2 regions of the Companilactobacillus sp. FL22-1 genome follow, and region 2 is predicted to be linked to the other one. Evidence: predicted binding sites of a transcription regulator. Region 2 holds the regulator's gene; the other holds the start of a gene.

Region 1 (4,538 bases), on a different contig from region 2:
AGCAACAACGTTGAAAGTACCACGAATCTTGTTCAATACAAGTGTTGGCAAAGCTTCACCTTCAATATCATCAGCAATGATCAAAAGTGCTTTACCTTGTTGAACAATCTTTTGTAGCAATGGCAAGATATCTTGGATATTTGAAATCTTCTTGTCAGTAATCAAGATATAAGGGTTATCAAGGTCAGCTTCCATCTTATCGTTGTCTGTAACCATGTATTGTGAAATGTATCCACGATCGAATTGCATACCTTCAACAACGTCAAGTGTTGTATCAATACCTTTTGATTCTTCAATTGTGATAACACCATCGTTACCAACTTTTTCCATAGCGTCGGCAATCAAATTACCAACTTCTGGGTCAGCTGAAGAAACTGAAGCTACTTGAGCAATATCTTTCTTACCTGAAACTTTGTGTGAAATATTGTGAAGTTCGTCAACAGCGGCGTTTGTAGCCTTTTCGATACCTGTTCTGATACCAACAGGGTTAGCACCGGCTGTAACGTTCTTCATACCTTCTTTAACGATTGCTTGTGTTAAAACAGTAGCTGTAGTAGTACCGTCACCAGCAATATCGTTAGTCTTTGAAGCTACTTCGGAAACTAACTTAGCACCCATGTTTTCGAAGTGGTCTTCCAATTCAATACTCTTAGCGATTGTTACACCATCATTTGTGATTTCTGGTGAACCATAGCTCTTTTCAAGAACAACGTTTCTACCTTTAGGTCCGATTGTTGTCTTAACTGTGTCAGCTAGTTTGTTAACACCATCTAGCATCTTTGAACGTGCATCTTCTGAAAATTTAATTTCTTTAGCCATTAATTTTCACACTCCATAATTTAAAATATATTTTTTCTTGTTTAATTTCGATTAATCAACGATTGCCATGATATCTTTTTCATGAAGGATCAAATATTCGTTATCTTCGTATTTAACTGTTGAGCCTGAGTACTTGTCAAAAAGAACTTTGTCACCCTTTTTAACGTTCATTGGCAACTTAGTACCATTATCAGCAACTAAGCCTTCACCAACGGCAACAACCTCTGCTGTTTGAGGCTTTTCTTTAGCGTTGTTTGCTAAAACAATGCCACCGACTGTCTTTTCTTCTTCTTTATCGACTGTTACAATGACTCTATCTCCAAGTGGTTTTAACAATTTAAATACCTCCAATATATTACCTTAATGTTTTTTTAGCACTCAACTATCTGTTGTGCTAATCACAAGTTTTATATTAACATTATATTGTGAAGTTGCAAGTATTTACCTTTAAAAAAATGGAGGAAATTATGTCCTATCGTACAAATCAGTTTTTCACATTGCTGGCCTATATTTTGTTGCTGTCAGTTGGTAGTTTTTTATCGATCCTCAAAATAACTGGCACAGCATATTTTGCCACAATCACCGTTGCGGCTTTGGTCGTTACTGGAATCATGATGTATTTGGTCAAACAAAGTGGTCCATTAGAGTTTGAGAAAAAAACTGACCTGAATCATGCTCTCCAATGGATAATTATCGGAACCTTGGGGGCATTGGTCGTTCAATTTGGAATTGGCTTTGCGGATAAATTAATTTTTCACGTCAGTACAGAATCACAAAATACGCTCAACTTGTTATTGATGGTCAAAGCTTATCCATATTACTTTCTTTACGTTATGATTGCCGCCCCTATCATGGAGGAGATCATCTTCCGGCGCGTCTTCTTTGCTAACTTGATCAAACCAACTAATATTTACGTTGCTGCGATTATCGCTGCGTTTCTCTTTGCTTTTATGCATCAAGACACTCGGTTCTTAGTATATGTCTGTATGGGACTTTGGTTCTCATATGTTTACTACAAATCTCAAAATATTTATATCAGTGCCGGCAGCCATATCGTTATGAATGCAATTGTTTTAACTTTGCAGATCATCTAAAAAAAAGCCTACCGATTTTTCTCGGCGGGCTTTTTGTGTGTGTTTAAATTGTTTCTAACTACACGGAGTTTTCTCATCAGTCCCCACGTGTATAAGCTGCAACGTACTTGGCACGTTTTTCTTCGTCAAATTCCTTCTCACTTTTGGCAATAATGACGGTCGCAAGTGAATTTCCGACAACGTTAACGGCAGTACGTCCCATATCTACGAGACGGTCGATACCCGCAATGAAGGTCAAACCTTGCATTGGTACACCGATAGTCGATACTGTGGCTAGGAGTACAACAAACGATGCTCCAGGAACTCCGGCCATCCCCTTAGATGTTAACATCAATACCACCACAAGGGTAATTTGTTGCCCTAAAGAAAGGTGAATATTATACGCTTGAGCTAAGAATAAAGCGGCTAAAGATTGATAGATAGCAGAACCATCTAAATTAAAAGTATATCCGGTCGGAATAACGAAAGATACGATTCCCTTTGATGATCCATAGTCTTGCATCTTTTTCATCATCTTTGGTAAAGCAGCTTCCGAACTGGCAGTAGTAAAAGCTAACATAACTTCATTTTCGATGATCCTAAATAATTCATAAAATCTTACGTGGAATAAGTGTCCTACGGCAGCCATTATCACAAAGACAAAGAATGCCATCGTTGCGTAAGCTATCACGATAAAAAGTGCCAAAGGTTTCAAAGAATTGAAGCCCATTTCTCCAACTGTAACTCCAATCAAAGCACAGACACCAATCGGTGCTAAACGCATTACCCAGTTAGTAACTTTAAACATAACATTGGCAACGGCATTCAGCGTATCGGTGATAATTTGACCTTGCTTGCCGATTGAAGCTGTTCCTAATCCAAACAGAACTGAGAAGAAAATAATTGGTAACATGTCACCCTTACCGAGTGATGCAAAAATATTGGTTGGGATAATACTCATGAGAATCGACCAAATTCCCGAATGTTTAGCTGTTTTGGCAGTAGCAGCATATTGACTAATATCCGAACCTTTTAGGCTGTGAATATCAATATATGTACCAGGATGCGTAACATTAGCAACTAAAATACCAATAATGATCGCTAATGTTGTCATAATCTCAAAATAAACTAAAGTCTTTAAACCGATCCGACCTAATTTTTTGATATCGCCCATATTGGCAATACCCACGGTCAAACAGGAGATAACAATTGGCAAAACAATCATTTGAATCATTGAGATAAACATAGTCCCAATGTTCTGCATTACTTGAATGGCGGCTTTATTTTGATAAAAAATTTGTCCTAAGACAATTCCCAAGATCAGGCCAATAATAATTTGCCACCCTAAACTGACTCGAAAAAATCGTTGTTTCTGCAATTTTAAGTCCCCTTTTTTGAAATCTTAATTTTAATTATAGATGACTTTTTAAAGAATGGGGAATTGTTAACGGTTCCAAATTAAATATTTTTTTATTTTATTAAAATGTACGAACTAAATAAATAGTCTTTACCAAGATAGTTCTACTTTTGCTTAAATTTTCATTAAAAAAATACAGAATATACGGATTTATTTTTCCGCTATTCTGTATTGATGAACGATTTTTAGTTTTTTTCTTAAAATTGAGTTTACTTTTCGCCAGATTCTGAAGCGATGATATCCAAGTCACCTGACAAAGTCCAAGCATCAACTGTGGCTGGAACAATCAAGTGGATACCCTTCTTCAAATCATAATCTTGGCCATCAACTGTAATCTTACCAGTACCATTTAGAACTGAGATCAAAGTGTATTTGCCAATTTGATGGTGAAGCTCAACAGGTTCTTTGATCTCCCAGTGATAAACTGAGAAGAATGGTGAAATTGGTGGTTGAACAAAGGTTGTGAACTTGTTTTGGCCGACTTGTTTGGATTCAATATCAAGTTGAGGATCTTTATGAGGCACGGTAATAGTATCCTCAGATTGTTTGATATGTAGATCACGTTTCTTTCCAGTAGTCTTATCAACCCGATCATAGTCATACAAACGATATGTTGTATCACTGCTTTGTTGGGTTTCTAAGACCATGATCCCCTTATTTAAGGCATGAACCGTTCCACTTGGTACATAGTAGAATTCGCCCGCCTTAACTGGGACTTTTCTCAAAAGATGATCCCAATCGCCTGATTCGATCATTTGGTCAAGTTCAGCTTTATTCTTAGCATTGTGACCATAGATCAAATATGAATTAGGCTCAGCATCGATGATATACCAGCATTCTGTCTTACCTAATTCATGTTCATGCTCAGCTGCATAGGCATTGTCTGGATGAACTTGAACTGAAAGACTGGCTTCAGCATCTAAGATCTTAGTTAACAAAGGAAAAACTTTGCCTTCTGGATTACCAAATAATTCGCTGTGATTTTTCCAAAGGTCATCAACATATTGTCCAGCAAATTCGCCATTTTCGACTTGTGATCTACCATGTGGATGTCCAGAAATTGCCCAACATTCACCAATCGTGCCATCAGGAATATCATAGCCAAACTTAGTTGCTAATTTTCTGCCACCCCAGATTTTTTCGTGGAAGACAGGTTTCAAGAATAATGGTTCACTCATTATAATTCCCCCCAAAGGATTTTAATTTGTTTCTTCTGTCATTGACTTATC
Region 2 (4,538 bases):
TCAAGACCATAAGCAAGAGCAGAAGCTGTTGGTTCGTTAACGATACGTTGAACATTCAAGCCAGCGATCTTACCAGCATCTTTAGTTGCTTGTCTTTGTGAATCATTAAAGTAAGCTGGAACTGTGATAACAGCATCAGTAACTTTTTCACCTAAGTAATCTTCAGAGAACTTCTTGATGTGTTGCAAAATAAATGCTGAGATTTCTTGTGGTGTGTAAGACTTGCCAGCAACTGTTACTTTGTAGCCAGCTTCACCCATGTGACGCTTGATTGATGAAACAGTATCTGGGTTAGTGATTGCTTGACGCTTTGCAACTTCACCAACTTGGATTTCACCATCTTTAAAAGCAACAACAGATGGTGTTGTTCTAGCACCCTCGGGATTTGTAATAATCTTTGGTGAGCCACCTTCAAGAACGGCTACAGCAGAGTTTGTAGTACCTAAATCAATACCAATAACTTTAGACATAAACCTAAACCTCTTTTATTTTTTTAATTAATTAACAAATTTTTTATTGTGCGACAACGACCATTGCAGGACGGAGTACACGATCTTCTAATTTATAACCCTTTTGAAGCACCGAAACGACTGTGTCTTTTGCATGCTTATCATCGGCTGGTACAGTTTGAACAGCTTGACTCAAAGTTGGATCAAACTTCTCACCCTCATTGTCAATCGCCGTTACATGGTTATTTTCTAAGGCTTTGACCATGTGTTCATGTACCATCTCAATGCCCTTCTTCAATTGCTTGCTGGCATCGTCGTCAGCTTCAACTTGAAGCGCACGTTCAAGATTGTCCAAAACGGGAAGAATCTCTGTTGCCAATTTTTGACCGTCATACTTCAGGATGTCAGCGACTTCCTTATTATGACGCTTAGTCATATTTTGCATTTCAGCTTGACTTCTCAAAAGATTATCCTCTAAATCAGAGCTCTTCTGTTTGAGATCAGCAATTTCTTTATCCTTAGGATCAACTTTTTTAGCTGCTTCCTTTTTGGACTTATCTTCAGCTGGTTGCTTTGTTTGGGTTGCTTCTTCTTTAGAAGTCTTCAAATCTTGATCTTTTTCTTTGTCTGCCATTACTTCCTCCTAAAATTTCAAGAATCATCATACCTTGAATAATAATCAATTAGTCGTTTGGCTAATTCTACTCTGAACTCTCCGAGTAAACCAATTAATTGTGAATAATGCATCGTGGTTGGACCTAACAGGGCAATAACCCCTTTACCATGATGACCGACATCGTAATTAGCGGTAATGATACTGTAGTTCTTCAAAGCATCGCTGCCTAATTCACTACCTAACCGCACTCGAATACCGTCATCAGTAATACTTGGATCGATCAACTTCCGCAAGTCATTACTCTGATTGATGATCGAGAACAACGACTGAACTTGCGATAAATCAGCATTATCAGCGTAATTCAAAAGATTCAACTGTCCGTCAACGTAATACTTCTCTGAACCGGCCTTCTTGAAAAGCTGATCCATCATGTCCAACAAACCATCAGTCGAATACATGTATTCCGAAAGTATGGCTGGAACATCATTGTGAAGCATCTGGATAACTTTAGGTAAAGGCTGACCCACTAACTTATCATTGACGATATTGACAATCTTTTCAATTATCGAAGTATCAAAATCATCATCAATTGTATAAATATTATTCTCAACATTATTATCACTTGTGACAATAATAGCCATAAGTTGATGTGGATTCAAAGGCACGATTCTAAATCCTGTTAAGAGGATCGAACTGCTCTCTGGACCTAATGTGATTGCTGTGTAACTGGTCAGATGAGATAAAATTTTGGCAGATTGTTCGATGATATCATCAATCTGGTGATATGTTTTACCAAAATCTTCGTCAATTCTTTTCGCAATATCTGATGGAACGCTTGTTGGTTGAACTAAGTGATCCAGATAATAGCGATATCCCATTGCTGAAGGAATTCTACCCGAAGAAAGATGGGTCTTCTCGAGATAACCTACTTCTTCAAGTACTGCCATTTCGTTTCTGATTGTCGCAGAACTTACATGAAAAGGTAGTTCATTCATCAATGTCTTCGAACCAACCGGCTGGCCGGTATCTGTAAATATGCGCACGACTTCTCTCAAGATTGCATCTTGACGTTGTGATAGCATTATACCGTCCTCCTTTTTAGCACTATTCGTACCTGAGTGCTAACAATGTAAAATATAACAATCTATCCTAATAGTGTCAAGTATGCACGCTCATTTTTCGCAATTATTTCACAAATTATTTTCAACCGTAAATGATTTAGAAAGAAATAGCATCTCATCCCAATAAAAAACCTCTGGTTCAATTTAGAATCAGAGGACCTTTTGATTATTTCAATCAATCTGCAAAGCCTGGATAGAATTGGTTTGATCTAGTTTCAATTGTTTAACAAGACCCTCAGCGTTTTCAAACTTTACTTCGCCACGCAGATATTTTACCCATTCGAGCTCAACTTTTTGGCCATAAATATCTTGATCAAAGTCAAAGATATTCGTCTCGATTGTCACGCCCGTATTTTCTTTAAAGGTGACATTGTATCCCACCGAGGTCATCGCCTGATACCAATGGCCAGCCACTTTAATTCTCGTGGCATAGACGCCAATTTTTGGCACTAACTGTGGACCTGAAATTTCCAAGTTAGCGGTTGGAAAACCTAATTGACGGCCTCGTTGCAAGCCATGGATGATAACCCCTTGATTCTGATAACGGTAACCTAAAAATTGATTAGCTGCGTCAATTTGCCCACTTTCAATGAAACTCTTAATAGATGTCGAGCCGATCTTTTTCCCATCGATCAATTGTTCAGGAACCGTAACTGTTTCAAATCGTCCTTGAGCAAAGTCAGGCAAGGTTTTCATATTAGCACGGTCTTTTTTGCCATACGTATAATCAAAACCTGCTACAACATACTTAGCTTTCAATCCGAGCATATACTGGTCCACAAAGGCCTGGGGCTCTAAATGGGCAAAATCATCGCTGAATTCGACAAAATAAAGTGCATCTACACCTAATTGCTCAACTAATTCAGCTTTTCTGGACATGGTTGATAAATATTTAAAATTTTTCTCATGTTGGTAAACTGTGCGAGGTGAGCGGTCAAAAGTCATTAAGACTGCTGGCAAGTTTTTTTCACGTGCTAAAGCTACACCCGTTTTAATGACCTTTTGATGCCCCAAATGTACACCATCAAAGAAGCCCATTATTAAGACAGTGTCGCTTTTGGGACGTTGCTGTTCCAATAAAGGATGTTTAACGTTTATTATTCGCATTTTTTATCTCTTTTTATTTATTATTCAATAACATTAAATCAGGAATCCACATATCTCTTACTTTATCATACTTGTAAAGGGCTTTCGTAATTCCATTTCGTTGAACTCGCAATTGTTGAGTCTTATCAGCTTCTACTTCTAAAAAGCCGCCATGTAAGACCCTAACTTCCCATTCTTCGTCAGTTAATTCGTGTTGAGGGACATCCTTTAAGACTTGGTCAATTGAACGTAAAAAGCTGTAATCATTATTGTCGAGCATCGTTGAAATTTGGCCAATTGTAAAAGTCTCGTCGAGACTGATCCCGGCACTCTTAACTCGCGTTAACTGCGACATATAAGCCGGCATTTCTAAAAGGTGACCGAATTCCACTGCCAAAGTTCTCACATATGTACCTTTAGAACACTTGACGTGAAACTTTACCGTCTGGTACCCAGTTGTGGGATCAAAAATCGGTTCATCCAAAATATGAAAATCATAAATATGAATCTGTCGCTGGGGACGCTCAACTTCAATGCCAGCACGGGCATATTCGTATAATTTCTTGCCATTGACTCTAACCGCAGAAAACATTGGTGGTATTTGTACTAAATCACCAGTCATTTTTTTAAAGGTCTCATTTAATTGCTCAACACTGAAAGGTTGCACCAGTTTCTTTTCTTCAACAACCTCACCCTCTCGATCTTCAGTCGTAGTTGATTTGCCTAAGGTGATCTGACCAACATATTCCTTAGGTGAACCAGTCAAAGTATTGACTAGTTTAGTAGCCTGTCCCACACAAATTGGTAAGACACCGTCAACAAGTGGATCTAATGTCCCGGTGTGTCCAATTTTTCGCGTGTGCAATAATTTTCTTAATTGATAAACGTAATCAGAACTAGTCTGCCCGATTTCTTTATTTAAAGGAATTACTCCGTCCATAACAATCTCCGTATCTGTCTATTCTCTTCAATAATCTTACTAGTTTTCAACTCAAAAAGGTAGATAAACCAGAATCGATTTATCTACCCATTTTTTAATTAAACATTACCGATTTGCTTCGTCTTGATGCATTTTAGCAATCAACTTATCGATTTTTTCACCATAACGAACTGAATCATCTTGTTTGAATTCTAGTTCAGGAACTTTATACAAAGTTAATTTTTGACCTAATTCACGGCGGATCAAACCGGTAGCTTTGTCCAGACCAGCTTGAGTTTTTTCAACGTCGCTAGCCTTTTCTGAGAGAATGCTGTAATAAATCGTGG

The links. Region 2 encodes HrcA, which represses chaperone genes, less so after heat shock. Its sites were predicted from a motif close to TTAGCACTCNNNNNNNNNGAGTGCTAA; they were not measured.
Region 1: the regulator HrcA is predicted to act here: its motif matches at 1,191-1,217, upstream of groES (co-chaperone GroES).

The regions. Positions count from the first base shown of each region.
Region 1 covers NZ_JBINJY010000009.1:71,194-75,731, reverse strand. The annotation lists gene groL (chaperonin GroEL) at 1-819, opposite strand, end outside; gene groES (co-chaperone GroES) at 871-1,155, opposite strand; gene ACG72T_RS08820 (lysostaphin resistance A-like protein) at 1,287-1,913, shown strand; gene ACG72T_RS08815 (cation:dicarboxylate symporter family transporter) at 1,990-3,270, opposite strand; gene manA (mannose-6-phosphate isomerase, class I) at 3,519-4,487, opposite strand; gene ACG72T_RS08805 (redox-sensing transcriptional repressor Rex) at 4,509-4,538, opposite strand, start outside.
Region 2 covers NZ_JBINJY010000002.1:161,875-166,412, reverse strand. The annotation lists gene dnaK (molecular chaperone DnaK) at 1-470, opposite strand, end outside; gene grpE (nucleotide exchange factor GrpE) at 514-1,083, opposite strand; gene hrcA (heat-inducible transcriptional repressor HrcA) at 1,101-2,147, opposite strand; gene ribF (riboflavin biosynthesis protein RibF) at 2,358-3,293, opposite strand; gene truB (tRNA pseudouridine(55) synthase TruB) at 3,307-4,212, opposite strand; gene rbfA (30S ribosome-binding factor RbfA) at 4,318-4,538, opposite strand, start outside.